4 regions of the Desulfovibrio sp. 6_1_46AFAA genome follow, and region 4 is predicted to be linked to each of the others. Evidence: riboswitches for the same ligand, from Rfam matches in the RefSeq annotation. Region 4 holds a riboswitch; each other region holds the start of a gene.
The links. Region 4 has a riboswitch for cobalamin ahead of HMPREF1022_RS06075 (anaerobic ribonucleoside triphosphate reductase). Riboswitches for the same ligand answer to the same signal wherever they lie in the genome.

Region 1: it holds a riboswitch for cobalamin, as region 4 does, so the genes downstream of both, metE (5-methyltetrahydropteroyltriglutamate--homocysteine S-methyltransferase) here and HMPREF1022_RS06075 (anaerobic ribonucleoside triphosphate reductase) in region 4, are expected to answer to the same signal.
Region 2: it holds a riboswitch for cobalamin, as region 4 does, so the genes downstream of both, HMPREF1022_RS11820 (sirohydrochlorin cobaltochelatase) here and HMPREF1022_RS06075 (anaerobic ribonucleoside triphosphate reductase) in region 4, are expected to answer to the same signal.
Region 3: it holds a riboswitch for cobalamin, as region 4 does, so the genes downstream of both, HMPREF1022_RS05365 (FecCD family ABC transporter permease) here and HMPREF1022_RS06075 (anaerobic ribonucleoside triphosphate reductase) in region 4, are expected to answer to the same signal.

What each region holds. Positions count from the first base shown of each region.
Region 1 is NZ_JH114303.1:378,370-385,382, reverse strand. Features, by position in the region: gene metK (methionine adenosyltransferase) at 1-802, opposite strand, end outside; gene panC (pantoate--beta-alanine ligase) at 833-1,681, opposite strand; gene HMPREF1022_RS11515 (hypothetical protein) at 1,834-2,403, shown strand; gene metE (5-methyltetrahydropteroyltriglutamate--homocysteine S-methyltransferase) at 2,545-4,809, opposite strand; cobalamin riboswitch at 5,096-5,273, opposite strand; gene HMPREF1022_RS11505 (bifunctional diguanylate cyclase/phosphodiesterase) at 5,452-7,013, opposite strand, start outside.
Region 2 is NZ_JH114303.1:436,899-443,911, reverse strand. Features, by position in the region: gene HMPREF1022_RS11825 (helix-turn-helix transcriptional regulator) at 331-1,080, opposite strand; gene HMPREF1022_RS11820 (sirohydrochlorin cobaltochelatase) at 1,244-2,155, opposite strand; cobalamin riboswitch at 2,203-2,454, opposite strand; gene HMPREF1022_RS11815 (hypothetical protein) at 2,612-3,232, shown strand; gene HMPREF1022_RS11810 (30S ribosomal protein S1) at 3,329-5,038, shown strand; gene HMPREF1022_RS16665 (helix-turn-helix transcriptional regulator) at 5,281-5,781, opposite strand; gene HMPREF1022_RS17490 (hypothetical protein) at 5,890-6,441, opposite strand; gene HMPREF1022_RS11795 (helix-turn-helix domain-containing protein) at 6,502-7,013, opposite strand, start outside.
Region 3 is NZ_JH114301.1:421,595-428,607, forward strand. Features, by position in the region: gene HMPREF1022_RS05350 (metallophosphoesterase) at 465-1,154, opposite strand; gene HMPREF1022_RS05355 (5-formyltetrahydrofolate cyclo-ligase) at 1,227-1,856, shown strand; gene HMPREF1022_RS05360 (polyphenol oxidase family protein) at 1,847-2,611, shown strand; cobalamin riboswitch at 3,281-3,473, shown strand; gene HMPREF1022_RS05365 (FecCD family ABC transporter permease) at 3,619-4,704, shown strand; gene HMPREF1022_RS05370 (ABC transporter ATP-binding protein) at 4,758-5,618, shown strand; gene HMPREF1022_RS05375 (ABC transporter substrate-binding protein) at 5,557-6,417, shown strand; gene cobI (precorrin-2 C(20)-methyltransferase) at 6,592-7,013, shown strand, end outside.
Region 4 is NZ_JH114301.1:602,345-609,357, forward strand. Features, by position in the region: gene HMPREF1022_RS06065 (M16 family metallopeptidase) at 1-1,884, shown strand, start outside; gene HMPREF1022_RS06070 (hypothetical protein) at 2,599-3,501, shown strand; cobalamin riboswitch at 3,724-3,905, shown strand; gene HMPREF1022_RS06075 (anaerobic ribonucleoside triphosphate reductase) at 4,036-6,291, shown strand; gene nrdD (anaerobic ribonucleoside-triphosphate reductase) at 6,515-6,685, shown strand; gene nrdG (anaerobic ribonucleoside-triphosphate reductase activating protein) at 6,678-7,013, shown strand, end outside.

The DNA.
Region 1 (7,013 bases), on a different contig from region 4:
ATGCGCCGCCGCCGTGATGGCCGCTGCCGCCATAGGTATCCTGAATGATTTTGCGGCCGGTCAACCCGCAGTCGCCCATGGGGCCGCCCACTACGAAGCGGCCCGTGGTGTTGATGAAGATTTCGCAGTCCTTTTCGTCAAAATAGCCCGAGGGTCCAAGAATGGGGCGGATGACCTCGTTTTTCACGGCTTCGGCCACTTCGCCCTGGCTGGCGCTGGCCGCGTGCTGGGTGGAAACCACCACGTTGTTGATGCGCACGGGCTTGCCGTCCTGATACTCGAAGGAGACCTGGGTTTTGCCGTCCGGGCGGAAGAAGTCAACGATGCCGTCCTTGCGCACGCGGGCCAGCTGTTGCGAAAGCTGGTGGGCCCAGTAGATGGGCGCGGGCATCAGGGTGGCGGTTTCATTGCAGGCGTAGCCGAACATCATGCCCTGGTCGCCGGCGCCCTGGTCTTCGGGCTTGGTGCGCAGCACGCCCTGAGCGATGTCCGGCGACTGATGGTCGATGGAGGAGATCACCGCGCAGGTCTGCCAGTCAAAGCCCATTTCCGAGCTGTTATAGCCGATGTTCTTGATGGTATCGCGCACCACCTTGGGCAGGTCCGCATAGCCGCGCGTGCTGATTTCGCCGGCAATGACGGCCATGCCCGTGGTCACCAGAGTTTCGCAGGCCACGTGAGCTTCCGAGTCCTGGGCCAGCAGGGTGTCCAGCACGGCGTCGGAAATCTGGTCGGCCACCTTGTCGGGATGTCCCTCGGTCACGGATTCGGAGGTGAAAAAGTATTTGCCCTTGGTTTGCATTGTCGTCTCCTTGCGAAATGGAATGTCGTCTTATGAACGCAGCAGAATATTGTCAATGAGCCGGGCCTTGCCCATGCGCACCGCGCAGGCCATCAGGGCCGGGCCGTTTACCTCGTTGAGCTGAGCCATGGATTCGGGATGCACAATGGAAAGATAGTCCAGACGGCCCAGAGGCAGGCGCTCGGCCCAGCGCCGCAGCACGGCCTCGCGCAGCAGGGCCGCGCTGGTTTCGCCTTCCTGCGTCAGCTTTTGGGCGTAGAGCAGGGCCGCGCGGATTTCCGGGGCCTGGGCGCGTTCCGCGGCGGTCATATAGACGTTGCGGGAGGACAGGGCCAGACCGTCGGCCTCGCGCACCGTCGGACGGGCCTCAATGCGCGTGGGCACGTTGAGGTCGCGGACCATACGGCGGATGATGGCCTGCTGCTGCCAGTCCTTCTGGCCGAATACGGCGACATCGGCCCGAGTGAGCATAAAAAGTTTGAGCACCACGGTGCAGACCCCCCGGAAATGGATGGGTCGGCTCTGGCCGCAGAGGCCTTTCGCCAGTTCCGGCACCTCCACCCAGGTGGCGTGGTCCGGCGCGTACATGGAACCCGGCTCGGGCATGAAGAGCACGTCCGCGCCGTGGCTTTCGGCAATGGCGGCGTCGCGCTCGGCATCACGGGGGTAGGCTTCCAGATCCTCGCCGGGGCCGAACTGCGCGGGATTCACGAACAGGCTGACCACCAGGCGCTTGGCCAGGCCGCGCGCGTGGACCATCAGGTCTTCATGCCCGGCGTGGTAATAACCCATGGTGGGAACCAGGGCGATATCCTCGCCTTGGGCGTGCCAGGCCCGGCATTGGGCCGCCAATTCTTGGGGATTGGTTAATATCTGCATATCAAGGTATTGTGATATAGTTGATGAATGTCCTTTTATACATGCGCGCACCAGGCTTGTAAAGGAAAACAGGCCGGGAAAGCTCGGGGCGCGCGGCATGTCCGCCTTGACCCCCCCTAGGCTTGCGGGCATAACAATGCGCGGAGGCTTGCATGGTTAAACCGTTTTATCAGGGCAAACTGGATACCTTCTGCGCCATTTACGCGGTACTTAATGCTCTGCGCCTGACCCACGGCATCCGGGTGCTCAAGGCGCGGGACATTCTCAACGAAACCCTGCTGGCCCTGGCAGGCGCGCCCGAGGCCTTCAGGGCCGTGCTGGATCAGGAAACAGATTATCTCAATCTGGTGGACGGCATGCTGCGGGCGCAGAGCCGCGCCTTTCCCCTGGAGGTGCGCAGGCCTTTTGCCCCGGAGGAGCAGCCCACAGTGGACGAGCTCTGGCGGGCCTGCCGGGAATGGCTCGCGCCGGAGCGCGGCCGCGCGGTCATTTTCCGCTTTCTGCGCAGTCTGACCCCGGAGGGCCCGCCGGTGAACCGCCACTGGACCACCGCCGACCACATGAACGATGAAATCCTGCACCTCTTTGATTGCAGCCACGAGGCCGAAGCCATTCTGAACATCCGCAAGGACAGTTTCGTCACCCGGCCCGAGGCCGTGAGCCAGGGCCGTCTGCTCTATATCCAGCCCGACAGCCTGCGTCTGCTGCGTCTTCCGTTTTAAGGAAGCGCTGACTACCGGTCTTTTTGCCCTCTGCCCGCGTCAGGCCCGCTCCGTCGCCCTCGGCAAAGAACAACATCCTCAGTAATCAGCACTTCCTTACCAATCTATGGGACAGGCAGGTTTCGACCCGTCCGGTACGCGTCAGCGCAGGCTTTCACGTACCCGCAAAGCGGCGGCGACCATATTCTCAAGAGAAGGATATGCCTCGTCCCACTGGCGGGTTTTCAGGCCGCAATCGGGATTTACCCACAACTGTTCCTTGGGAATGTGGCGCAAGGCCCTGCGCAGGAGATCCGTCATCTCCTCCACGCCAGGGATGCGCGGGCTGTGGATGTCGTACACGCCCGGCCCCACTTCTCCCTGATAGTGGAACGCGGTGAAGGCTTCCAGCAGTTCCATGCCGCTGCGGCTGGATTCAATGCTGATGACGTCCGCATCCATTTGGGCGATCCAGGGCAGAATGGCGTTGAACTCGCTGTAGCACATATGGGTGTGGATCTGTGTGGCGTCCTCCACGCCGGACGCGGCCAGACGGAAGGCGTCCACCGCCCGGCGCAGATAGTCTTCCGCCGCAGCTTTGGTCAGGGGCATACCTTCCCGCAGGGCCGCTTCGTCGATCTGGATGATGCGGATGCCCGCCTTTTCCAGATCCAGCACTTCGTCGCGGATAGCCAGGGCGATCTGTTTGCAGACTTCGCCGCGTTCCAGGTCCTCGCGAACGAAGCTCCAGCAGAGAATCGTCACCGGGCCGGTCAGCATGCCCTTGACCGGTTTTTGCGTGAGCGACTGCGCGTAGAGAATCCAGTCCACGGTCATGGGCCGCTTGCGGTACACGTCGCCGTAGATGACGGGCGGCTTTACGCAGCGGCTGCCGTAGCTCTGCACCCAGCCATTCTGCGTAAAGCAGAAGCCGCCGAGCTGCTGGCCGAAATATTCCACCATATCGTTGCGTTCAGCCTCGCCATGCACAAGGACGTCCAGGCCCAGTTTCTCCTGCTTTGCGATGCAGTTTTTGATTTCTTGTCTGATGGCGGCCAGATAGTCCGCTTCCGGCATGTCGCCCCGCTTGTAGTCCAGGCGTGTTTTACGGATGGCGGCGGTCTGCGGGAAGGAGCCGATGGTCGTGGTGGGCAGCGGGGGCAGGTTGAGCCAGGACTGCGCGGCATGCCGTTGCGGATAGGCCGAGCGGCGGGAAAGCTGGTCCGGCGTGACGGCGGACGCGCGTCGGCGCACGGCGTCAATGCGGCTGTCGGCATGCCCGGCAGCCGCCCGCAATACGGCGGCATTGGCCGCCAGGGCCGCGTGGTCGCTGTTTTCCGCGATGTTTCGCAGGTCGGTCAGCTCCGCGCACTTCTGCACGGCAAAGGCCATGCGGTTCCGGATGTGCTCCGGCAGGGTTGTTTCTTTCTCCAGGTCCACAGGGCAGTGCAGCAGCGAGCAGCTTGATCCCAGCAAAACCCGTTCCGTGCCGAGCGCGGCGACGGCCCGCGTGACAAGGGGCAGGATTTGGGCGTAATCGCTTTTCCAGATATTGCGTCCGTTCACCACGCCGAGCGAAAGCGCCGTGTCGGCGGGGAGCTTGTCCAGAACGGCATCCAGTTGTTCCCTGCCGCGCACAATGTCCACATGCAGCGTTGCGCAGCCGGAAGCGAGGGCTAGATCCAGATTCCGGCAGAGCGGGCCGAAATAGGTCGTCAGCATGAGCTTGCCGTTGCCGGCCGCGTTCAGGGCCGCGTAGACCTCCCGAAAAGCCACGCTCGCCTCTTGCGGCAGAAGTTCCGTGCAGAGCACGGGTTCCTCAACCTGGATGCGGTCGCACAAGGGCGCAAGAAGCGTAAAAAGGTCGGCATAGGCGGCCGTAACCGCGTCCAGACGCTCCCACTTGCGCGCGCCGTTGCGGGCTTTTGCCAGGGCCAGCCAGGTGAACGGACCGATCAGGGCCGGTTTCGGCGAAAAGCCGAGTTCCCCGGCCAGCCTTGTATCCGCGACCAGCGGGTGCTCTTCGCGATGCCAAGGCGTATCGGCATCGATTTCCGGCACAAGATAGTGGTAGTTGGTGTCAAACCACTTGGTCATTTCCAAGGCCGGGATGTTGCGCCGCGCATCGCCGCGCGCCATGCTGAAATACAGATCCGGGTGCGCGTCCTTGAGGCAGGGGGCAAAGCGGGGAGGCATTGCGCCGAGCATGCGGGTTATGTCCAGCATGCGGTCATAGAGTGAAAAATCGCCTGTGGTCACATAGTCAAGACCGGCGTCTTGCTGGATGCGCCAATGGCGTTTCTTCAGCGCCGTGCAGGTTTCGGCAAGCGCTTCAGCGGCAAGATCGCCTTTCCAGAAGGCTTCGAGAGCCTGTTTCAGCTCCCGCTGTTTTCCGATGGACGGGAAACCGAGAATGTGAGTTCGCATGGGATGCTCCTTTCAAAAGAGTTGAAAGGGCAGTCCATTTCACGTGCGTCCGGAGCCGGAATACAGGGATGCATCCGGAGAGGGCGGTCCGACTTTGTGCGGGACAAACCGCTCCGCGCGGGCTTTCAGGAAAATCCGCGCCGCGAAATTGCCGCACGGCGCATCCGCCGGTGGGCCGTGGAACGCAAAACAGCGGAGATGCCGGGCCGTTGGGCGGCAATTTCAAACGTAAGCTCCAGTCCGGGCAAATGCCTATACGCGAGACAGTACTGCCGTGCCGCACCAATCGCGGCCATTGTGACAAGTCGTCTCCTGACTTCCGGCCCGTGCTCGCCTTGCCTTCCCGTTCGTCCGTGTCGAACAGTGGCTTCGGTTGGGTTTGTCCCGGTTACAGTGGCGCGTCCGTAGCGGATTTACACCGCTTTCCGTTTATCATCACAATATCTAGATAAATTGATATATGCTTTGGCCTGCGCTGTCAAGCATTGCCGAGGGACAAGCCCACGGGGCGAAGGCGTGGAAAATCGCCGCACGAGGGCGGTGTTCAATGGGGGGGCGGGCATGAATTGGGAGCGGCGTTGCCCCCCGACGGCCTTTCCGAGAGGCGCACGGATCAGGAAAAGCTTCCGGCAATGCGGCGGTTCAGTATTCCCGGTCCGGAGCGTTCAAGCCCAGGGGCAGGTTCAGGCGGCGGGCTTCCTCCTGGAGGCTGGGGTCCACCCAGAAGGCCTTTTCCTGCACAAAGCTGAGCACCTCGAATTCTTCGGGATCCACCGGGCGCGAGTAATAGTAGCCCTGGGCGTAATTGCAGCCGATGCTGAGCAGAAAGCGCGCCTGCTCCACAGTTTCCACGCCTTCGGCGATGATTTTCATCTTGAGCTGGCGGGCCAGGGTGACGGTGTTGCGGGCTACGATCTGGCCGCGTTCATTGTCCGTGCCGTCACTGATGAAGGTGCGGTCCAGCTTGACGATGTTGAAGGGCAGGGCGCGCAGGGTGCTCAAGGAGGAATAGCCCGTGCCGAAATCGTCCATGGAAAAGACGAAGCCCTGTTCCTGGAGGTCGTTCATGACCCGGATCAGGGTTCTTTCGCTTTCAAAAAAGGCGCTTTCCGTGAGTTCCAGTTCCAGCAGGTGCCGGGGCAGGCGGTATTTGTCGGTCAGGGTCAGCAGCTTGCCGCAGAAACGGTCGTCGTTGAAGTGCATGCGGGAGACGTTAATGGACACGGGCGTGGGCCGATAGCCCTTGTCCAGCCAGAGGCGCAGCATTTTACAGGTCTGTTCCCAGATGTACTCGTCAAAACGGACGATGAAGCCGTTGCGTTCGAACAGCGGCACAAAGCGGCCCGGCAGGATCAGCCCGTCCGTGGGGTGTTGCCAGCGGGCCAGGGCCTCGGCCCCCACAATTCGGCCGCTGGAAATCTCCACCTTGGGCTGGAGGTAGAGCACGAACTGGCCTTTTTCCAGGGCCTCGTGCATCTGGTCCTTGATATTATTTTCATCCAGCAGCCGGGCGCGCAACTCGCCGTCGTAAAAGGCGTAGTTGGTCAGATCGCTGCCTTTGACGGTTTTCAGGGCCAGATGGGCCCAGTCGCAGAGCACGTGCACCGGGGTCCTGCGTTTTTCCACCGGGCAGATGCCGAAAAAGAGCATGACACGGTAGGATTGGGTATATTCGCGCAACTGGCGCGAGAGCCAGCCCACAAAATGTCGGACCCGCTCGCGGTCGCCCGCGAGGCAGGCCACAAACACGTCGCCGGACAGGCGGGCGAAGGTTTCCAGCCGTTTGTCGATCTGTTCGCGCACAAGATGGGCGATGGCCCGCAGCAGGCGGTCGCCTTCCTCCAGGCCGAACATTTCGTTGATGCCTTTGAAGCCCGCCACGTCGAAACGCACGATATGCCGCGGCCCGTCGCCCTGGCGGATCAGCAGGTCGGCCTTTTCAAAAAAGGTCTGCATGTTGTACGCGCCGGTCAGGGGGTCGTATTCAGCCCTGAAGTGCAGGGCCTGCGTGGCCCGGGTGACTTCGTCCACGTCGTTGATGGTGCCGATGTAGCGGATGCCGAGGTCCGGGTCGGTCAGGCAGGTATAGGTGACCCTGCACCAGATGAAGCGCCCGTCCCGGCGGCGCAGGCGCACGGTCATCTCGCCCGAGGAGGCGCCCTGTTCCAGCGCGTTCAGGCAGTCCTTGAAGATCCCCCCGTCCT
Region 2 (7,013 bases), on a different contig from region 4:
TTGGTGTCTTTTGCAAGGTTCGGCGCATTATGGCCCGGGGATGAGGACTGTGGCACTTCGGCACGGCGACAAAGAATGGCAGGGGGATGCCCTCGGACGCATATGAAGGCACGCTGTTCCGGGATAAAGCGAGGTCAGTGGCAGCGGCTGTTTTCGTGGAGCAGTGCAAAGGCGAGGCGGAATGTTTGCGCCTGATACGCGGCCTGGTATTGCTACTCAGCGCCTGGGTCGGTGCCACCCGGGAAGCGGGAGGGAGGTTCAGCGGGTGTGCGCCGTCATGAGATCAGGGCGCAGCCTGTCGGCATGCCCTGCCTGCGCCCCTGTCCATGTCTAGTCCTGGGCGTCTTTCTTGAGTTCGCGCATATAATTGTACACGGTATAGATGGAAACCTGCATGGTCTTGGCCAGATACTGCACCATGCCCTTGATCAGGAACGCGCCTTCCTCGTCGAGAATGCGGATGAAGTTTTTCTTTTCCTCGCGGTTCATGGCCGCCGGATGTTTGCCGGCCCGTTTGATGGCGGTCTCGATGATGGCCTCGCTGGTTTCGCCCATGCAGGAGGCGAAGGCCTCGCTCATGTCTTTGCCGGGGTGGCTTTCATAACGCATGACCGAGTGCAGCACACCCTGAAAGCGTTCAAAATCCGTGAGGTCGAAGTTAAGGCAAAATGCTCCGATCACCGCGCCTCGACTGTTGCGGATGAAGCTGGTGGAGGATTTGAGCGTTTTGCCCGAGGGGGTGGAAGTGGGATAGGCCACGATATCTTCCACTTCGTTGCCGCCCTGCCGCCAGGCCTTGGTCACTATGTTGGTAATGGGCGCACCGGCCTGGCGTCCGGTCAGCGAGCCTTCTATGTGAATCAGGGAGTGCTCCAGATCGCGGAAATCATGGATGGCCACCTCGCAGAGATGGCCGAAGGTGCGCACCACCACGTCCGCGATATGGATGGCGTTTTTGAACAGGGCCTGCTCCTCCGGGCCGTATGTCTCCATGCTGCGCGTAGTTTCCGGCGTCTGTGCGGGGGACGCATTTTTTTTATCCTGGCGCGTGGAGCGGGCTTTTCTGATCAGCTTGGGCATGCAAAAACCTCCAAACCTGCGGCGTGGGCGCGTGAAACCGTATTCGTGGGAACGCTACTGTAAATCCTTCAGCTTGGGTACCCCCTAGCGGTACGAAAACGCCGCCCGTCTCCACGGAGTGTGGAAACGGACGGCGTCTTTGCTGCGGTGGATAAATCCGGTTTTACTGCTTCTTGGGTTCCTTGGTCAGATCGTCCACATTTTGCTTGGCATGGTCCACAAAGAGATCACGCACGCCGGGCACTTCGCCCAGGCCCTTGAGGTTGGCCTCCACCTTGAAACCGGCGGCCTTGAGCTTGGAAGCCCAGGAATCCTCCTCGTCCCCGGCCAGGTCGTTGCGGGCGTGGTCCCCGGCCACCACCATCAGGGGCTGCAGCCAGACTTTCTTGATCTTGTGGGCCTTGAGCTCGGCCAGCAGGTCGTCAATGCCGCGCGCGCCTTCCACCGTGGCCATGAAGACCAGGGGGTCACTTTCCTTGAACGTGGCCCGCGTGCCTTCAAAAACCAGGTCCGCCCGGCCGTGGGCCTGTCCGTGGCCCATGAGCACCACAGCCTCGCCCTTCCGGCGTTTGTCGCCCATATCAGCAAGCACGGCTTTGGCCACGCTTAAGGCATCCTTGTGCGACTCCAGCAGGGGGCGGCCCAGGTACACGGCCTCAAAACGGCCCGGGTGCTTCTGGATATCCAGCAGCACGGCCCGCTCAAGCTCCGTAAATTCCTCGCCGGGCATCACATGCAGGGACTGCACGCGCACCACTTTCACCCCCGCCTTGGCCAGCGCGGCCAGGCCGTCGCTGATGCCGCCCACGGGCTTGCCCTGCTTGGCAAGTTTTTTGCGGATGATCTGCGAGGTGTAGGACCAGACCACGGGCGTGTCCGGAAACGCGGCCTTGAAGGACGCGTCCACGGCCTTGAACGAGGGCAGGGCTTCGGGCACGCTGGTGCCGAAAGCCACCAGCAGCACCCCTTCCTTGGGGGCTTTCTGATCCGCCGCTTGGACGGACGCGGCCAGCAGGGCCAGCAGAAGCAGGAAAAGCGGCAGGACGCGCGGGAACACGCGCAACGTACGAGACATGGCAACCTCCTCAATCGTGCGTTGAAAGGTGGATACGGCGGCGGCGGCGCAAAACGCCCCGGCCAGCGGGTGTTCGGACTTGAGGGATGTGGAGGCCCGCGTTTCTGATCATAATCAGGACAACGGCCCCGCGCCTCGGCTTCGCCTTCACCTGTGACGGCTGGCTGTCGCGCCCCGCCGGGATGTTTCCGGCAAGGCGAAGAAGCTCTGTACCCTCTTACCGCAGCGCGACTGTTTCCGATTTGCACGGAATTCCCCGCTACAGCGGGCAGAGGACAACAGGGGGGCGCAAAAGTCAAGACAAGTGTCGAAGCTGAAAAATGAGATAGCCGCCGTGACTCAGCGAAAAAGCACATTTTTTGCGATCAGGCCCAGGGGCTGTTTCCAGGCGCGCGCCGGGCCTTGGCCCGGCGCGCGTTTCAAGCTATACTTCCGAATATGGATACCTCCCTTGAGATGGATATTTGTTGCGGCACCGGCAAGCGGCCTGAAACCCCCGCCGGGCTCAGCGCCGAAGTTTCGGCTGCGGCCGCGGCCCTGCTGCGCCGGGGCGTGCTACTGCCCGCGCGAGGCGGGGATGCCGTGAGCCTGGGGCGTTTTCTGACCTTGGGGTTGGGGCTGGAAGAAGCATATGTGGAAAGCCGCATCCAGACCATTTTGCGTAACGGTCTGGCTGTGGATGATTTTGCCGTGCCCCTGGCCTCCGGCGACCGGCTGGCCCTTTCGGCGGCCATGCCCGGCGTGGCCGGGGCAGCCCTGCGCCGGGGCGGCCGGTACGCGGCCATGCGCGCCGCCATTACCCAGCGCCGGGAGGACGCGCCTCCCGCGCCCATAGCTCAACTTGAGGAACCGGTCTGGATCGAGCTGCGTTGCTTCAACAGCATTGCCGAGGAGTTGGCCGGGCATCTGCTGTGCCGGGGCCTGGCCGCCCGGCCCGCCGACGCGGGACAAGTCCTGCTTCCGCTGGCGGCCACGCCGCCAGCCGGTCTGGCGCTGCCTGAGCCGGGCCTGCTCTGGCTCGCGGCCTGGCAAACCCGACCCTGCTTCGCATTTTTCCGTCTCTCTCCTTGGCCGTAAAACCTTGCGCCGGACAATTTCTCTTGTGCTTTTCCTTTGCCTCTGATAATTTTTCCCACTCTCTCAGCGAGGGGAAATTATTTGGAGGCATGGCAGATGGCAGACAAGGAAACCGGGCACGACGAAATTAATTTCGAAAGCGCCCTCGAAAACTATCTCAATCCCGATTTCGGCGACCTTGAAGAAGGCTCCATTACCAAAGGCGAGATCGTCCGTGTGGATGACGACAATGTGCTGGTGGACGTGAATTTCAAGTCCGAGGGGCAGATCCCCGCGGCTGAATTCCGTGACGCCGCGGGTAACATGGCCGTCAGCGTGGGCGACAGGGTGGACGTTTATGTGGTGCGCAAGAACGAAATGGACGGCACCATCACCCTTTCCTTTGAAAAGGCCAAACGCATGCAGGTCTTCGATCAGCTCGAGGACGTGCAGGAAAATAACAGGGTCATCAAGGGCCATATCGTGCGTCGCATCAAGGGCGGCTACACGGTGGACATCGGCGGGGTGGAGGCGTTTTTGCCCGGTTCGCATGTGGATCTGCGTCCCGTGCCGGATATGGACGCTCTGGTCAACCAGGAATTTGAATTCCGCGTGCTCAAGATCAACCGCCGCCGCAGCAACGTCATTGTTTCCCGCCGCGTGCTGCTGGAAGAGGAGCGCGATTCCAAGCGTCAGGATCTGCTGCGCACCCTGGAGGAAGGACAGATCGTCCAGGGCAAGGCCAAGAACATCACCGAGTACGGCGTGTTTGTGGACCTGGGCGGCCTGGACGGCCTGCTGCACATCACGGACATGAGCTGGAAGCGCATCCGCCATCCCAAGGAAATGATCACCATGGGCCAGGAGCTGACCCTCAAGGTGCTTTCCTTCGACCGTGAGAACAACAAGGTTTCCTTGGGCCTCAAGCAGCTCGTGCCCGATCCCTGGCAGGATATCTCCGCCCGCTTCCCCGAAGGCGCCAAGTGCACCGGCAAGGTCACCAATCTGGTGGACTACGGCGCGTTTGTGGAGCTGGAGCCCGGCGTGGAAGGCTTGGTGCACATCTCCGAAATGTCCTGGACGCGCAAGCTGCGTCATCCCTCCCAGATGGTCCACACCGGCGACGAAGTGGAAGTGGTCATCCTGGGCGTGGACGGCGAAAAGAAGCGCATCAGCCTGGGTATGAAGCAGGTCCGTCCCAATCCTTGGGAACTGGTGGCCGAGAGATATCCTGAAGGCACCGTCCTTGAGGGCGTCATCAAGAACATTACCGAATTCGGCATGTTCATCGGCATTGAGGACGGCATCGACGGCCTTATCCACGTGTCCGACATTTCCTGGACCAAGAAGGTACGCCATCCCAATGAGCTGTACAAGGTGGGCGACACCGTACAGGCCAAGGTGCTCACCGTGGACCAGGAGAACGAGAAGTTCACCCTGGGCGTTAAGCAGCTGGTGGACGATCCCTGGGGCCATGTGCCGGATACCTATCCCGTGGGCTGCACCATCAAGGGCGTGGTGACCAACATCACCGACTTCGGCCTCTTTGTGGAAGTTGAAGAGGGCATCGAAGGCTTGGTGCATGTCTCCGAACTGTCCGGCAAGAAGGTCAAGACCCCGGCGGAAATCTACAAGGAAGGCCAGGAAATCCAGGCCAAGGTCATCCATGTCAGCGCCGAGGAGCGCCGTCTGGGCCTCTCCATCAAGCAGATCAAGGATGAGGAGGAGCGCCGCAAACCTAAGGAATTCCATTCCGGCCCGCAGGAAGCCGGGCAGAGCCTGGGCGACCTGCTCAAGCAGAAGTTTGAGGAAAGCGAAAACAGCTAGACCGGCTGTTTCGACGATACAGAAAAAGGGCGTCCGCGAGGGCGCCCTTTTTCTGTATCAGACCTGAATGTGCGGGAGTGGGGAAGGGAGTCAACGGGGCGTCAAGAAGACTCGCCTGCTTGCTTTTTATGGGAAACAATTAGTGCGCTCCATTTTTGAGAATGCACTAAAATTGAGCAATAATATATCGTCAGCGCTACTTTAATATGCAAAGAAAGAACTTAATATGATTAATTAAAATGCTATCGAGATCTGTTTTTTGAAGGATACGATGTGTATTTTGGGCTTTCAGCTGATTCAATCTGTTTAAGGAGATGAGACGCCGTCGTATTAATGCGTTGGGCCAAACGTATAAGTTCATCCAATGAAGGCTGCAATAACCCTCTTTCAATTTTTGAGAGGTATGCCTGTTCAAGGTCGGATTGGAGAGCCAGCTTCTTCTGCGTAAGTTTTGGAATTGATAACCTTTTCTTTTTAATGAGGATTCCTAATTCTATGGCCAAAAGAGAGGGCTCAGTCCCTTGCTCTGAACTTGCTTGCATCTCCGAAGATTCACAGTAGAGATCTTTTATTTGAACTCCAAGGGCCTGCGCAATGGAAATCAATGTATCCAGGCTGCACTCTCTGATTCTTTCACTTTTAGTGCGTGCGACTGTATCGGCGGAAATGCGAGCCCTCGCCGCAAGGGTCTGGTTGGTCAACCCTTTGGCCGCCATGAGTCGTTTTACGTTGCTGCTGATCATGAACTACTCCGTTTTTCATGATTAGCTGACGTTCAGAGAGTTTTGGTAAATATTTTTAATTGTCACTATATGTATATAATTTGATAATTATATTTCTATATAAAATATTTATTTATAGTGTGTTGCGTTTATTGCTTGCAACTTTTTGCTGAAAAGATCAAAAAATATTCCAATCTCAATACCGGTAGCAGCAACAAGCTTTGCTGCATTAATGACACCGGGAATTTGTATGCCTTTTTCTACTCTTTGCAGACTTCTATGGTCGTATTTTGCTATAGAAGAAACGCAATTCTGCGATAAATTTGTTGCAGCTCTGCATTCAGATAAAAGTATTCCAAAAATTTTAGTTTCATCTGATGGGAGTAGAGCTGAATTCAATTTTTTTTTAAATTCATTTTGAGATAAGACGGGGAGCTTTGAAGATTCAATAGATTGGAATAAATGGGGGGATAGAGAAGTAAAGAAAGATTGTATGTCGGCATTTGCGGCAAGAAGCATTTTTACGGCAATAATAACATTAGGTTCCTGATTTCCGGCTTCTACTTGATTCACATTGCTCAGATGTGTTCCCGCCCTGACGGAAATCTCCCACTGTGACAGCGTAGTTTGAGAACGAACCGCCTGAAACAGGCTACCGAATATGCATAATTCCTTGCCCATGTCATAGCAAATGCCTCAAAGCCCGGAATCATACTAGATGGTTGAAAACATACTTGATATTTACCCAATGGGAGACAAAAAAAATCCTAACCACTCAAAGAACTGCCCCGGCGGCATTTCGATTGCGGTAACTAACTTCACCGCAGTCGTCACCATCGGTTCTTGCTCTCCTTTCTCAACGCGTTGCAAGCTCCTTAAATCGTAATCAATGTTGTTTGCTGTCGTTTTCTGAGACAGCCCCTTTTGGGTTCGACAATATCGCAGTAAGTCTCCATATCCGGTAATTTCAAAGAATTCAGAAGAATAAGAAGCATTGCCTTCTTCCAGTCCTTCCATAAAAGAATTTGTTTGCTCAGGATGGGGATACAAATTCATTCTTCCAGCTAATTCGGAAAAAAAAGAATTCAAATCCCCGCCACATGCGCCGACAAGCCGCATCGCGCCAAGAATGCGCGGCTCCTGATGGCCTGCTTCGATTTGGTGAACACTGCTGAGATGAATTCCGGCCTTAACTGAAACATTCCATTGAGAAAGCCCGCTGTTTCCCCGAACTTCCCGAAATAACTGGCCAA
Region 3 (7,013 bases), 180 kb from region 4:
ACAGTGGAACGGTCCTGGCTTGCGCCATCCGTAGCCGGAGACGCGGCCACGGGAAAATCCTGGTCAGTAGTCATGAAAATCCTTCTGGCGGCAATCTGAAAAACAGCGCCGCGAAAAAATTTGTGAGCCCGGCCTGTCGAACGCCGCGTGGAGCACTGCGGCAGCAGCGCCGTTACAGGCGCGCAATTGCCGCGGACATGCCGGACCTTATTTTAATAGAGCCGTTTCAAAGTGAAATTGCTCTGCTGGCTGCGAAGGCAGCCGCCCGCTACAAGGCATAAGCGCGACTTATTTGCGCTGTGATGTACCGGAGCGGGCGTCTTCAAAACTTTGAAATTGTGACATCTCAGAGTTAATCTGCTCTATAATACGTCTTTTGTGAAAATATGCAAGAAGGGCCGCCCGGCCTTCGCTTCCAGCCTCTTTCAGAACAGGGCGGGGAGGAAGGAGCCGGGCGCGAAGTGTCAGCAGTTTTCCAACACTCGCAGTTCCGCGGACAGCCGCCCCGAGTTGGAGCGCAACAGCACGTAGCCGCCCTGGGCCAGCGCGCCGGGGTTGACCACCACGGTGCGGCCCACGCGGTCCACGGCTCTGGCTTCATGGATATGGCCGCAGAGGCAGATGTCGGGCTGGGCTTCTTCCAGAAATTCACGCACCGCCGTGGAGCCCACATGAACGTCGCCGGGAATCACGTCGCAGGCCGTATCCTTGGGCGGATTATGGGAAACCAGCACCGTATGCGGATAGCGCCGGGCGCGCTGCCAGCAGGCGTCCAGCCATGCCGCGAACGTGGATTCGGGAAATTCGCTGGGCGTGCCGAAGGGCGTGAACGTGGAGGCCCCCACGCCGAAAATGGCGGTGTCCGGCGTCAGTTCGCGGGTGACGGTATGCAGGTTCCAGCCCTGCTCGCTCAGCCATGCATCCACTTCAGGCCGGTCCATGTTGCCGATCTGGGCCCAGACCGGCAGGTCGTGGGCGCGCAGAACCTCCATGACCAGTTCGGCCTGCTTGACGCCGCCGGTGATGGTCAGGTCGCCGGTGACGATGATCCCGTCGGCCTGGGCCAGTTCCGGAATCCGATGGAAACAGGCGGGGTCGTCGTGGATGTCGCCCACGGCTATCCAGAGGTAATCCTGCGTATCGGCGCTTGGCATGGCGTCCTATCCTTTGTTATAAAAATGGTGTCGCAATCCTGCCATAACTCGCCACGGATGGAAAGAGCCGCCATGCTTCCCACATCTCCCGAATCCCCCATGTCCGAGGAACCCGTCGCGGCGCGCAAGGCCGCCCTGCGGGAGCATATCCGCAAGCTGCGCAGCCGCCAGCCGCCGGGTTTGGCGCGGGCGCGCAGTCTGGAGGCCCAGCAACGGCTGATTGAGGCCGCCTGCTGGCGCAATGCGCATTCCGTGGCGCTGTATGTGGCCCTCAAGGGCGAATTGTCCACCGACAAGCTGCTGGACGCCGCCTGGAAGAGCGGGCGCACGGTCTGGCTGCCGCGCGTGCGGCCCGGCGAAGCGGGGATCATGGACTTCGTGGCCTGCACGGGGCCGGAACAATTGCGGACCGGCCCTTTCGGCCTGAGCGAGCCCGAGGACGGGCTGCCGGGCTTCGGGCCGGAAGGGGCGGGCAAGGCCTTTAAGCCGGATCTGCTGGTACTGCCTGGCTTGGCCTTTGACCTGCACGGCGGCCGCCTGGGCTTCGGGGGAGGGTATTATGACCGTTTTCTGGACAGCGAACTGGCCTGCCCGCGCGTGGGCCTGTGCTTCGCCTTCCAGGTTGCCAAAAATCTGCCCCTGGAACAGTGGGATCAACGCGTGCAATATCTCTGCACGGAAGAGCAGTTTCTGTGTCTGTAAGCTACATTCCTTTTCAGTTTCCCGGTCTTGAGAATGTCCGTTGCGCCTTTCAGGTCCGAGCCGCCATCCCCGGCGGGGTGTACCGCAACGGCTATGACGGCGGCAATATTTCCTTCAGCACCGAGGACGACCCGGATATTGTAACGGGCAACCGCCGTGACCTGCTGGCGGCCTTGCAGCCGCACGGCCTCACGGCTTGGGCGGAGCTCAATCAGGTGCACGGCGACGTGCTGCTCTTCGAGCCGGAAGCCGTGGCCTGCGAAATCCGGCCCACGGCGGACGGCGACGGCATGGCCGTGTCCCGGCCCGGCCTGGGCCTGCTGATCAAGACCGCGGACTGCCAGCCCATTCTGCTGGCGCACAAGAGCGGTCGATACGTGGCTGCCCTGCACGCGGGCTGGCGGGGCAACCGTTGCGATTTCCCGGGTACGGGCGTGGCCCGCTTCTGCGCGCGCTATGATCTCAAACCCTGCGACCTGCTGGCCGTGCGCGGACCCAGCCTGGGGCCGGGACGGGCGGAGTTCGTCAACTTCGAGCGGGAATGGAGCGACGACTTCCGGGCCTGGTTCGACCCGGCAACGCGGACCATGGATCTTTGGGGCCTGACCCGCCGGCAGTTGCAACAAGCCGGTCTGCCGGAGCGCCAAATCTACGGCCTGGATCTTTGCACGGCTTCCAACAACGGACAGTTCTTCTCTTACCGGCGTGAAAAAAGGTCCGGCCGTCAGGCCAGCCTGATCTGGATCACGGCCTGAGGCTGATCCGTCGCGCGTCTACCTTGGCAAGCGTATAAAAGTTCATTTAATTTATACGGCTGGTTCAATGTATTGGTATTTATCATATACTCTTTCCCAAGAGTTGGGCGAAGCCACCTTTGCTCCGCCGGAGCGAAGCGCAGGCGGATGGCTGGTGCCGGGAGAATTCTAAAAAATGCGCTGGCCGTTGCCGCGTCAGCGGCTTGCTTGAGCCGTTCACGGCGAAGCCGTGTTGCCTTAGCTGTAGCCGCAGGGCGGCGTACAGATAAGGACAGCACTGCTACGGATCAAGACAGCACCGCTACGGATAGCGACAGCGATTTTCCTAGATATAATTTTGCGTAACCAATTGCTGTCTTCATCCGTAGCTTCCTTCGTCGCAACGGCTGAAGCAAGATTCTTCGGCGTTGGCAAGGGAAATGGCGCTTTTTGCGCGGAAACCGACCGGAAGGCGGCCCAAAGGGCCGTGCCCGTTGGCGAGCCGGGCGAGCCTTACGGGCACCAAGAGCAGGGCTGTACTTCAAGTACGTGAGCGGCAAAAAACGCCGGATGACGCCGCCAACGTCGAACAGGCTGGTTTTGACGGATAATCCCGGCAAATAAGATGCCTTAAAAGCTGGAGTCAGATGCATCTGTCCGGCCGCATTGACAGGGCCGCGCGCCGCGCCTAATGTGCCCTCTGACAACGGTAGCCGGACCGGCGGAGCAACGCGGAACGGCTTGAAAAGGGAATCCCGTGTAAAACGGGAGCGGACCCGCCGCCGTGAGATCCGCAAACCGCGCCCCATTTTGTGCCACTGGAAACGGGAAGGCCGGGGCAAGGGGATCAAGCCGGAAGACCTGCCGTGCCCATTTTCGCGCTCCTGGTGCAGCTTAACTTTGAAAAAGTGCATTGCTTTGGCGTGAGATGTTCTCCGGCAACGGGTTTTTGCCGGTCAGGCAGAGGAAATACGGGCCTCTTCCAGGTATGGAAGAGGCTTTTTTTTGTCCGCATAGCCCCATATGATATGCACATAGATGCCCTTTCCCGGCCGCCCCGGACGCGGTCCCTTTGCCTTGCCCTGGCCGGGCTGGCGGCGCTCTGGCTATGCTCCCTGCCGCTGGCCTGCCTGCCGGGGCCGTTCCCGCTGGGCGTGAATGAGGTTTTCCGCGCGCTGGCCGCGAGCCTGGGCCTGGCCGCCGCTCCGGTGGACGCCTCTCAACTCCTGGTAGTGGGGCAGATCCGTCTGGCGCGGGTCTGCCTGGCGGCACTTTGCGGCGGCGCGCTGGCCGTGGCTGGCGTGGCCCTGCAAGGCGTACTGCGCAATCCCCTGGCCGACCCTTTCACCCTTGGCATTTCCGCCGGTGCGGCCTGCGGTGCCAGCATGGCTATCGCCCTGGGCGGCGTCGGCGGCGGGTTCGGCCTGTGGCTGGGGCGGATTCTAGGCCATGCGGCGGGAGTGACCCAGGCCGGGTTGGTGGCTCCCGCCGCTCTGGCCGGGGCCCTGCTGGCCCTGTGCGGCGCGCTCTGGCTGGGCCGGGGCAAGGGGGATTTCAGCCGCGAAAGCGTGATTCTGGCGGGTATTGCCGTGGCCGCCTTTCTGGGGGCCCTGGTGGCCCTGGTCAAGGCTCTCAATGAGGAATCCGTGACCAGCATCGTGTTCTGGATTCTGGGCTCGCTCCAAGGCCGGGGCTGGGACAGTCTGCCCCTGCTGCTGGCGACCCTTATTCCCGGTCTGCTGGCCGTGGGTCTGGGCTGGCGGGCCTTGGACGTGCTTTCGCTGGGCGACGAGCAGGCCGCGCAACTGGGTCTTAATGTGGGCCGGGCGCGCTTCTGGCTGTTGGCCGGGGCCAGCTGCATGACCGCCGGTTGCGTGGCCGTGGCCGGAGTGATCGGCTTTGTGGGCCTGGTAGTGCCGCATGTGCTGCGCCTTTTGCTGGGACAGGGGCACGGCCCTTTGCTGGCCGGGGCCTTTTTCGGCGGCGGCGTGCTGCTGGTCTGGGCTGACGTCCTGGCCCGCAGCGTGCTGGGCGGCGGCCAGGAATTGCCCGTGGGCGTGGTCACGGCCCTGTTGGGCGGGCCGTTTTTCGCCCTTCTGGTGCGGCGGCGCTGATGTCCGGCGCACGATCAATGGACAGGCCGCTGAGCAGAGCAGTGGAAGGGCCGATGCTGGACGTGCGCGATCTCACGGCGGGCTATGCCGGGCGGTCCGTGCTGCGCGGCGTGAGCCTGGCGGCGCGCGGCGGCGAAAGCGTAGCCCTGCTGGGACCCAACGGCAGCGGCAAAACCACCTTGCTGCGTTGCATTTCCGGCGTGCTGCGGCCCCAGGGCGGCGGCATACGTTTGGCGGACAGGCCGCTGGATGGCCTGCGTCCGCGCGAACGCGCCCGGCTGGCGGCCGTGGTGCCGCAACGCGCGGAATGCCCGTCCGGCCTGAGTGTGCGTCAGATGGTCCTGCTGGGGCGCTATCCCTACCTCTCCTGGCTGGGCGGCTACGGACGGCGGGACTACGCCGCCGTCGGACAGGCCCTGGCCGCCACCGGAGCCGCCGCTCTGGCCGCGCGTCGCGTGGGGGAGCTTTCCGGCGGGGAACTGCAGCGGGTGCTGCTGGCGCGGGCTCTGGCCCAGGAGAGCCCGCTGCTCCTGCTGGACGAGCTGGCCGCTGGTCTGGATCTGGCCCGCATGGTGGAACTTTTTGATCTGCTGGAGCGCCGTCGGGCCGCCGGGGCCTGCGTGCTCATGGCCATGCACGACTGCAATCTGGCCGCCTTGTATGCAACCAGGCTCATGGGCCTGAAAAACGGCCGGGTACTCTTTGACGGCCCCGTGTCCGAGGTCTTCACCGAGGAGAGACTCAGTGTTCTGTACGATATTCCCATCCGGGTTTTTTCGCATCCGCGCTGGGGCCTGCCCCAGGCGCTGCTGGGGCGCGCTTCCGGGCCGTGGAGCAACGGCGCCGTCAATTTTGCTGCTGGTTCTGCTGCTGACGGGCCTGAATCCGGCCCCGGTTCAGGCGGCTCCCATTGAGGTGGTTGACGACACGGGCGTCACGCTGACTCTGGATAAACCGGCCGAGCGGATCATCGCCCTGTACGGCGCCTACAACGAGCTGCTGCTGGCCTTGGACGCGCGCGACCTGCTGGTGGCGCGCACCGTGGCCGACGCCCATCTGCCGGAGCTGGCCGGTCTGCCCGCCATAGGCACCCATATGCGGCCCAATGCGGAACTGATCGTGGCTCAGAAGCCGGATCTGGTGCTTCAGCTCGCCGGACGGCGCGAGGCGCTGTTGCAGACCGAAGCCCTGCGTAAACTGGGCATCAATGTGCTGACGTTTGAGATGGATTCTTTTGACAAGATGTTCGATGTGCTGGAAAAGCTGGGGCGTCTCACGGGACGCGAGCAAAAGGCCGCCGGGCTGATCCGGGACTGGCGGGCGCGCCTGGCAACGCTGCGGGCGCGCCATGCCGGGGAAAAGCCGGTGCGCGTTTTCTATGAAGTGCGTTATCCCAATCTGCTGGCCGCCGGGCAAGGCAGCATCGTCAATGAGATCATTGCCGTGGCCGGGGGCGAAAACGTGGTCGCGGACGACAAGAAGCTGGTGCGCTTCAACGAGGAGGCCTTGATCCTGGCTGACCCGGACGCCTACCTGACCCAGAAGGGTCCCATGAATCCCGATCCGCAGCCTCTGTCCGAGCGCGCCCATTACCGGGATTTGCGCGCCGTGCGCACGGGACGGGTACTTGTGGTGGATGAGGACCGTTTCGCCCGGCCCGGCCCCCGCGCCGTGGAGGCGGCGGAGGAGTTGGAGCGCTGGCTCCATCCTTAGGCATGATGTTCTTTTGCCCGCTGGACGTTGTCGAACAGCGCTTTTTATTCCGCCCATGGACCAGAAGAGTCCACTGCGCTGCAGAAAAAGCTTGTTCTCCTCGCCGGCGGGCAAAATTCCTGTCGTGCCGGGCGGAATATTACATCTGATAACCAACGAGCAAGCGAGCAAGATATGACCGGAACTCTTTACGGACTGGGCGTGGGCCCCGGCGCGCCGGATCTGCTGACTCTGCGGGCCGTGAACGTCCTGCGCACGGTGGACGTGATCCTGGCGGCGGCCTCGCCGCGTAACGACTATTCCGCCGCCCTGGACACAGCCCGGCCCCATCTGCGCGCGGACGCGCGCCTGCTGCGCCTGGAATTTCCCATGACCCGCGACGCCGGGATTCTGCGCGCGGCCTGGCTCAAAGCCGCCGAAGCCGCCCGTGATGTATTGGAAGGTGGGGAAAACGCGGCCTTCCTGACCATCGGTGATCCGCTGGTGTACAGCACCTTCGGTTATCTGCTGCGCACCCTGCGGGAAGTCGCGCCCCATCTGCCGGTGGCGATCGTGCCCGGCATTACCTCCTTTCAGGCCGCGGCCGCACGCACGGG
Region 4 (7,013 bases):
CTGGACCTGTCCGGCGCGGCGGGTGGTCCGCGCGTGGAAGTGAGCCGGGGACCCTGGAACAAGGTTTATCTGGGCATTTCCCTTCCCGCGCCCGGCCTGCGCGACCTGCGCGCCGTGGATCTGGACGTGCTGAGCTATCTGCTCGGCGGCGACGGCACCTCGACCTTCTACCGCAAGTACAAGTATGAAAAACAACTGGTGGACGGCATCAGCGTGGACAATATGAGTCTGGCCCGCGCGGGCCTGTTGACCATCACCGCCCAGCTGGACGCCGACAAGCTGGAACCTTTCTGGCAGGAGCTGACCAGGGATCTGGCCGGATTGACGGCCAAGGACTTCAGCGCCGACGCCGTGCGCCGGGCCAAGTTCAATCTGGAGGACAGCATGGACCGGGCCGGGGAAACCCTCAACGGTCTGGCATCCTGGAAGGGAACCATCCAGTTTGATCTGGGCGGGGAGCAGGGGGAGCGCAACATGCGTTTCGCCCAGCGCAATGTGGATGAAAATCAGTTGCAGAATGCCGTCAGCCAGTGGCTCGTGCCGGAACGGGCGCGAGTGCGCGTGCTGGCACCGGAAGGCGCGGCCCTGCCCGACCTGGAAGCCGTGCTGCGGAAGAACTGGCCCGCCGCTGCGCATGCGCAAAGCGTGGCGGCGGCAGCTGTGGCCGCCGGAAAGCGCGAGGTGGTTCAACTGGGCCAGGGCCGCACCCTGATCATGATCCCCGACGCCACGGTGCCCTATATTTCCCTGGACCTGATGCTGCCCGGCGGCAACGCACTGCTCAAGCCCGAACAGCAGGGCTTGGCGGATCTGACCGCCCGCCTGCTCACCGACGGCAGCGGCAATCTGGATGCCCAGGGCGTGGAGCGCTATTTCGCGGAACGCGCGGCCTCCATTGCCGCCAAGGCGGGCCTGCAGACCTTCGGCATCTCCCTGACCGGGCCCTCGCGCTTCAACGCGGAGTATTTCAGCGCGCTGGGCGATGTGCTTGCCAAGCCGCGTTTCGAAACCAAGGAACTGCGCCGTGAGGTGGATAACATGAAATCCGCCATCCGCCAGCGCTCGGACAATCCTCTGGCCTATATGTTCTCCAAGCTGAATCCCTTCCTCTATCCCGGCGGACAGTCCTATGGCTTTGACGGCCTGGGCACGCCCCGGAGCCTGGACGGCTTTGACCGCAAAGACGTGCAGGCTTTCTGGGCCCGTCAGTCCGGCCAGCCGTGGGTGCTTTCCGTGGCAGGCAGCTTTGACCGCGAGGCCGTGCTGGCCTTCGCCCAGGGCCTGCCCGCGCCGGAAGGGGAAGGCTTGGCCGTGGCCGCGCCCGACTGGGGCAAGGACAGAGCGCTCAGCCTGAATCTGCCGGGCCGTAATCAGGCCCATCTCCTGCAGATCTTCAAAACCGTGCCGCCCACCCATCCGGACGCGCCTGCCCTGATGCTGCTGCAATCCGTGCTTTCGGGCCAGAGCGGCCTGCTGTTTGCCAGCCTGCGCGACGAGCAGGGCCTGGGCTATACCGTAACCGCCTTCAACCGCAGCATGCCGGAGACGGGCTTCATGGCCTTTTACATCGGCACCACGCCGGACAAGCTGGAGCAGGCCCGGCGGGGCTTTGCCGGGATCATTGCCGAAATCAAGGCCAAGCCGCTGCCCAAGGCCCTGTTGGCCGCCGGAAGCAACCGCCTGCTGGGCGAATACCTGCGCGAGAGGCAAAGCCTGGCGGACCGCGCCGGTGAGGCGGCCACGGATGCCGTGCTGCACTATCCCCAGGATTTCCAGAAGCAGTTGCTGGACAAGGCCGCCACGCTGGCCCCGGCTGATTTGCAGGCCGTGGCCCGCAAGTATCTGGAACCGGCCAATGCCTATGAGGTAACCCTGCTGCCGTAGGAGCCGCTCCCAACGTGCTTTCATTCTCTCCTGCGCGAGGCCCGTTCCATGCGAAGTTCGAATATGCTTTACCATGCGTCCTGCGCCGGAATTCGCTTTCTTGGGCAGGGAATGAAACTTCCAACCTAGAGCCATTTCACTTTGAAATTGCTCTGGCGGCTGCGTAAGCAGGCGCTCGCCACGAGCGTCAGCCGTTGGCGGCTATGCCGCCGTACGGACATCGAGAGCAGAGCGAGCGGCTTAAAAACTTTGAGAATGTCAATTCTCAAAGTTAATCTGCTTAGAATATCCCCGGCGTTCGCAGGTTTTGTCTGAACAGCGCCCCGTCGCGGTCAAGTTCGACCGGGACGGGGCGCTGTTGCGACTTTACAGAACGCGTCCGCGTGAGCTATCCATGAAAAATCCTTGGGAAATAGGGCAGGTTAACGTTGAAAGATCCCCTGCTCCGGTGCTCACTCGCGTGGCCGCCCGCGCCTGAGGCAAAGGGCTGAAACTCAGTCCCACCGGGCGTCAGCTATTGCCGCCGGGGCTTGCCTGAACCGTTCATGGCGAAGCCTGGCTGTAGCCGCAACGCGACAGACGAGGACAGCATTGCTGCGAATAACGACAACAGCCGGCTGAGGTCAGCGCCGGCTTTGAGAATGGCAATTCCCCAACTTGCTCTGTGCCAAAGGACATGGCATGCATCCTTGGTGATGACAGGAGATCCGCGTAATGCCCCTCTGCCTCTGGCGTCCGAATATCGCAACCGCCCTGGAATACGCCCGTGACCGGGCCCTTCCGGTCCAACTCACCTTTGACGGCCGTCCGCGCGAAGCGGGACCTCTGCTCTGCACCGTAACCTTTACCGCCCGCGACATCACGGTCCTGTCCACGGCGGAGCCCCTGATTCCCGCTGAACTGAAGGGCGGGGAGTGCCGCATCTATTTCAAGCCGGATATCGAGGCGAAGCCGGAAGAGGCCAGGGACGGGCAGGAAGAGAGCGGTAAGGCTGCCGTCGCGCGGCACGGTTTTTATTGCAACTGCCGCGTGCAGGACGTGCGGCGCGACGCCGGAAACGCCCTGACCGAGATCACGCTCAAGACGCCTTTCCGTTCCTTATGGCGGGAGTTGCGTCGGCACGAACGGCTGCGCCTGGGGCCGGGCATGCTCAAAAAATTCCGCTTCTGGTTCGCGCCCATGTTGCCGGAGCAGCGCGGCCAGGTGCAGATCTATATGAGCCGTTACAGCCAGGATCTGGAACGGAAAATACGCCTGATCGACGTCTCCGCCGGTGGTGCGTTCGTGCGGCTGGTCGATTACGATCTGCTCAACGACATTGATATTGATCAGAATACGCTCTGCCTGCTCTATCTGGACTGCAACGGCCCGGAAGGAGAGTCCCGCAAGTTTTTTCTGGCTGCCCACAGCGTGCTTGTCGGTCGGAATAAAAAGGACAGCGCTCTGAATCTGCATTTGCGTTTTGTGCGCTATCTGTCCGCAGCGCGGCGGGATGCCGTGCTGGACTGGCAGCCAGTGGGCGAGGAGGGCGTGCCCGGTCTGGACCTCTGGATCACGGCGCGGCTCGGCGGCCCGTCAGGGAGAGGAGCCGAAAGCCAGGCCGCCCCGGCGCGGTGAACCGGCGGGGGCGGCAAGATGCTCCTGCCCGGCATCGTCGGCGATGAAACCATCCGGCGCTACCTTTTGGAGGGCATGGCGGCCCGGCACTGTGGCCGGAGCGCTGACGGTCGTCGCCGTAGGGCCGTACCCTTAAAATTTATCTTTTAAATTCAATATGTTGCTACGAAGCAAGGAAGCCTTTTTTCGCGCCTCTGATTGACAGAAAGGGGCTGTTTTGACTATCTCTAGAGATACGGAAGCGCCCTTCGGGGCTTAATAGGGAATCCCGTTCAAATCGGGAGCGGACCCGCCGCCGTGCGCCGAACTGATGCCGCTTTTCCTTGCGCGCCACTGGATTCGCTCCGGGAAGGCCGAAAAGCGAGCCGGCAAGCCGGAAGACCTGCTTTCATTCATCGTCTTTGAGGACGGACCGCCGGCAACGGGGCTTTTGCCGTCAGGTCTTGCAGTGAGGATAAATGCGCTTCCTCCTCCGCCTGTGTTGCGGGCGGAGGTTTTTTATTCCATACAGCCCCTCCATGCCTGGAGTTTTTCATGCCCGCCAGTATTATGAAACGGGACGGTGCGTCCGTGCCCTTTGATTCGGTCAAGATTCTCAACGCCATCACCAAAGCCAATCAGGCTGTGGGCGGCGAGGACATGTCGCCCACGGACCTGCTTTTCGTCACCGAAAAAGTCTGCAGAAAGCTGGATGAGCGCAGCCTCCGCCATGTGGAAGAAATTCAGGACGTGGTGGAAGAAACGCTGATCCAGTACGATTACGCCAAAACCGCCAAGGCCTATATTCTCTACCGCGCGGAGCACGCCAAGATCCGCAACGCGGAATCCTACCTGATGGATATCTACAAAAAGCTGACGTACTCCCCGGCCATCCGGGAGGACATCAAGCGGGAGAACGCCAATATTGACGGCGACACGGCCATGGGCACCATGCTCAAGTACGGTTCCGAGGGCTCCAAATTCTTCATCGACAATTATATCCTGCCCAAGGACGCCTCGGCCGCGCACCTTAACGGCGATATCCATATTCATGACAAAGATTTCTACATGCTCACCGAAACCTGCTGCCAGATCAATCTGATCCCGCTGTTCAAAAATGGTTTCTCCACCGGGCACGGCTATCTGCGTGAGCCCAATTCCATTGAAAGCTATTCGGCCCTGGCCTGCATAGCCATTCAGGCCAACCAGAATGAAATGCACGGCGGCCAGAGCGTGCCGCACTTTGACTATGCCATGGCCGAGGGCGTGATCAAGACCTATGCCAAGGAATACCGCAAGGCCTTCTGCGCCTGCCTGCGCATTGCCGGGGGCCTGGACGCGGCCGCTGCGGAGGAACTGGCCGGGAAACTGCTGGATGCCGTGGGCGTGCGCCCGAGCATGGCCGGAGCCGATGCTCTGGGCCGCGCGCTGACCGAAGCGGCTCCCGAACAGTGGAAAGAACTGACGGAACGCGCCCACGCCTATGCCGTGGACGAAGCTTTGGCCAATACGGACCGGCGCGTGTACCAGGCCATGGAGGCCCTTATCCATAACCTGAATACCATGAATTCCCGGGCCGGGGCCCAGGTGCCGTTCAGCTCCATCAACTACGGCACGGACGTCTCCGCCGAGGGCCGGATGGTCATGAAAAACCTGCTCTTGGCCACCCAGGCCGGTCTGGGCAACGGCGAGACTTCCATTTTCCCGGTGCAGATTTTCAAGGTCAAGGAAGGGGTCAACTACAATCCTGAGGACCCCAACTACGATTTGTTCAAACTGGCCATGGAAACCTCGGCCAAACGCCTTTTCCCCAATTTCAGCTTTCTTGACGCCCCCTTCAACCTCCAGTACTACAGGGACGGTTATTACGACAGCGAAGTGGCCTATATGGGCTGCCGCACGCGTGTGCTGGGCAATGTGTATGATCCGGAGCGCCAGGTGACCTGCGGACGCGGCAATCTGAGCTTCACCTCCGTGAACCTGCCGCGCCTGGGCCTGGAAGCCCGTAATGATCCGGAAAAGTTTTACGCCCTGCTGGATGAGAAGATCGACCTGGTCTTCCGGCAGTTGCTGCACCGGCTCAAGATCCAGAGCGCCAAAAAGGTGCGCAACTATCCCTTCCTCATGGGCAACGGCATCTGGCTGGATTCCGGCAAGCTGGACTGGGACGACGGCATAGGGGAAGTGCTCAAGCACGGCACCTTGACCATCGGCTTCATCGGTCTGGCCGAGGCCCTCAAGGCCCTGGTGGGCGCGCATCACGGCGAAAGCGAGGAGGCCCAGAAGCTGGGCCTGGAAATCATCGGGCATATGCGCCGTCGCGCCGACGAGGAAGCGGAAAAGACCGGCCTGAACTTCACGCTCATCGCCACCCCGGCGGAAAGCTTAAGCGGGCGTTTCGTGTCCCTGGACCGGGAGCGCTACGGCAGTATTCCCGGCGTCACGGACCGCGATTATTACACTAATTCCTTCCATGTACCGGTTTACTATCCCATCAAGGCCTTCAGGAAGATCCAGCTGGAAGCTCCCTACCACGCCATGACCAACGCCGGGCACATCACCTATGTGGAGCTGGACGGGGATACCTGCAAAAATCTCGAGGCCTTTGAGCGCATCATCCGCTACATGCATGATCAGGGCGTGGGCTACGGCTCCATCAACCATCCCCTGGACCGCGACCCGGTCTGCGGCTACACGGGCGTCATCAACGACGTCTGCCCGCGTTGCGGCCGCCGCGAGGGCGAGGGGATCAGTCTGGAGGCGCTGCGGGAACTCCGCAGAAAATACCCCCAGATGCCCAAGTGGGAATGAATGGTCGAGGTGGAATATCATAGTGGAGCAATTTCAACTTGAAATTGCTCTGGCGGCTGCGAAGGCGAGGGCGCGATTCACTTGCGCCGTTAAGCGCCGAAGCGGGCGTCTCAGATACTCTGAGAATGTAACTTCTCAAAGTTGATCCGCGTTATTGAACCCCGGTTCCCGAACCGGTGGGAAATTTTTTACAACTTTCAGAACCAGAAAGGAGATTGCGGCAATGCTGATGGAATCGCGCTTGTTTGAGGAAACGAAAACGAAACAGAAGATGGTGGGCCAGGGCATGGGCTTTGAGCGCATCCGCCGGATCACCGGTTATCTGGTGGGCACCCTGGACCGCTTCAACAATGCCAAGCGAGCCGAGGAGCATGACCGGGTTCGCCATGCCTGAGCGGACCGCGTCCGCGTCGCCCGCTGCGGCCCGCGCGCGGGCGGGGTTGCAGTCGGACAGTGAAGCGCGCCCGTCTCTGCGTCTGTCCGGCATTGTCGAAGAATCCATTGTGGACGGCCCGGGCCTGCGCTTTGTGCTCTTTACCCAGGGCTGTCCGCACGGCTGCAAGGGCTGCCACAATCCGGAAACGCACAGCTTGGAGGGCGGTTTCATCCGCGACGTGGACGAACTCCTCGCTGTGTATGACGAAAATCCGTTGCTGGCCGGAGTGACCTTTTCCGGCGGCGAACCCTTTCTCCAGGCTGCGGCGCTCTGCGCCGTGGCCGAG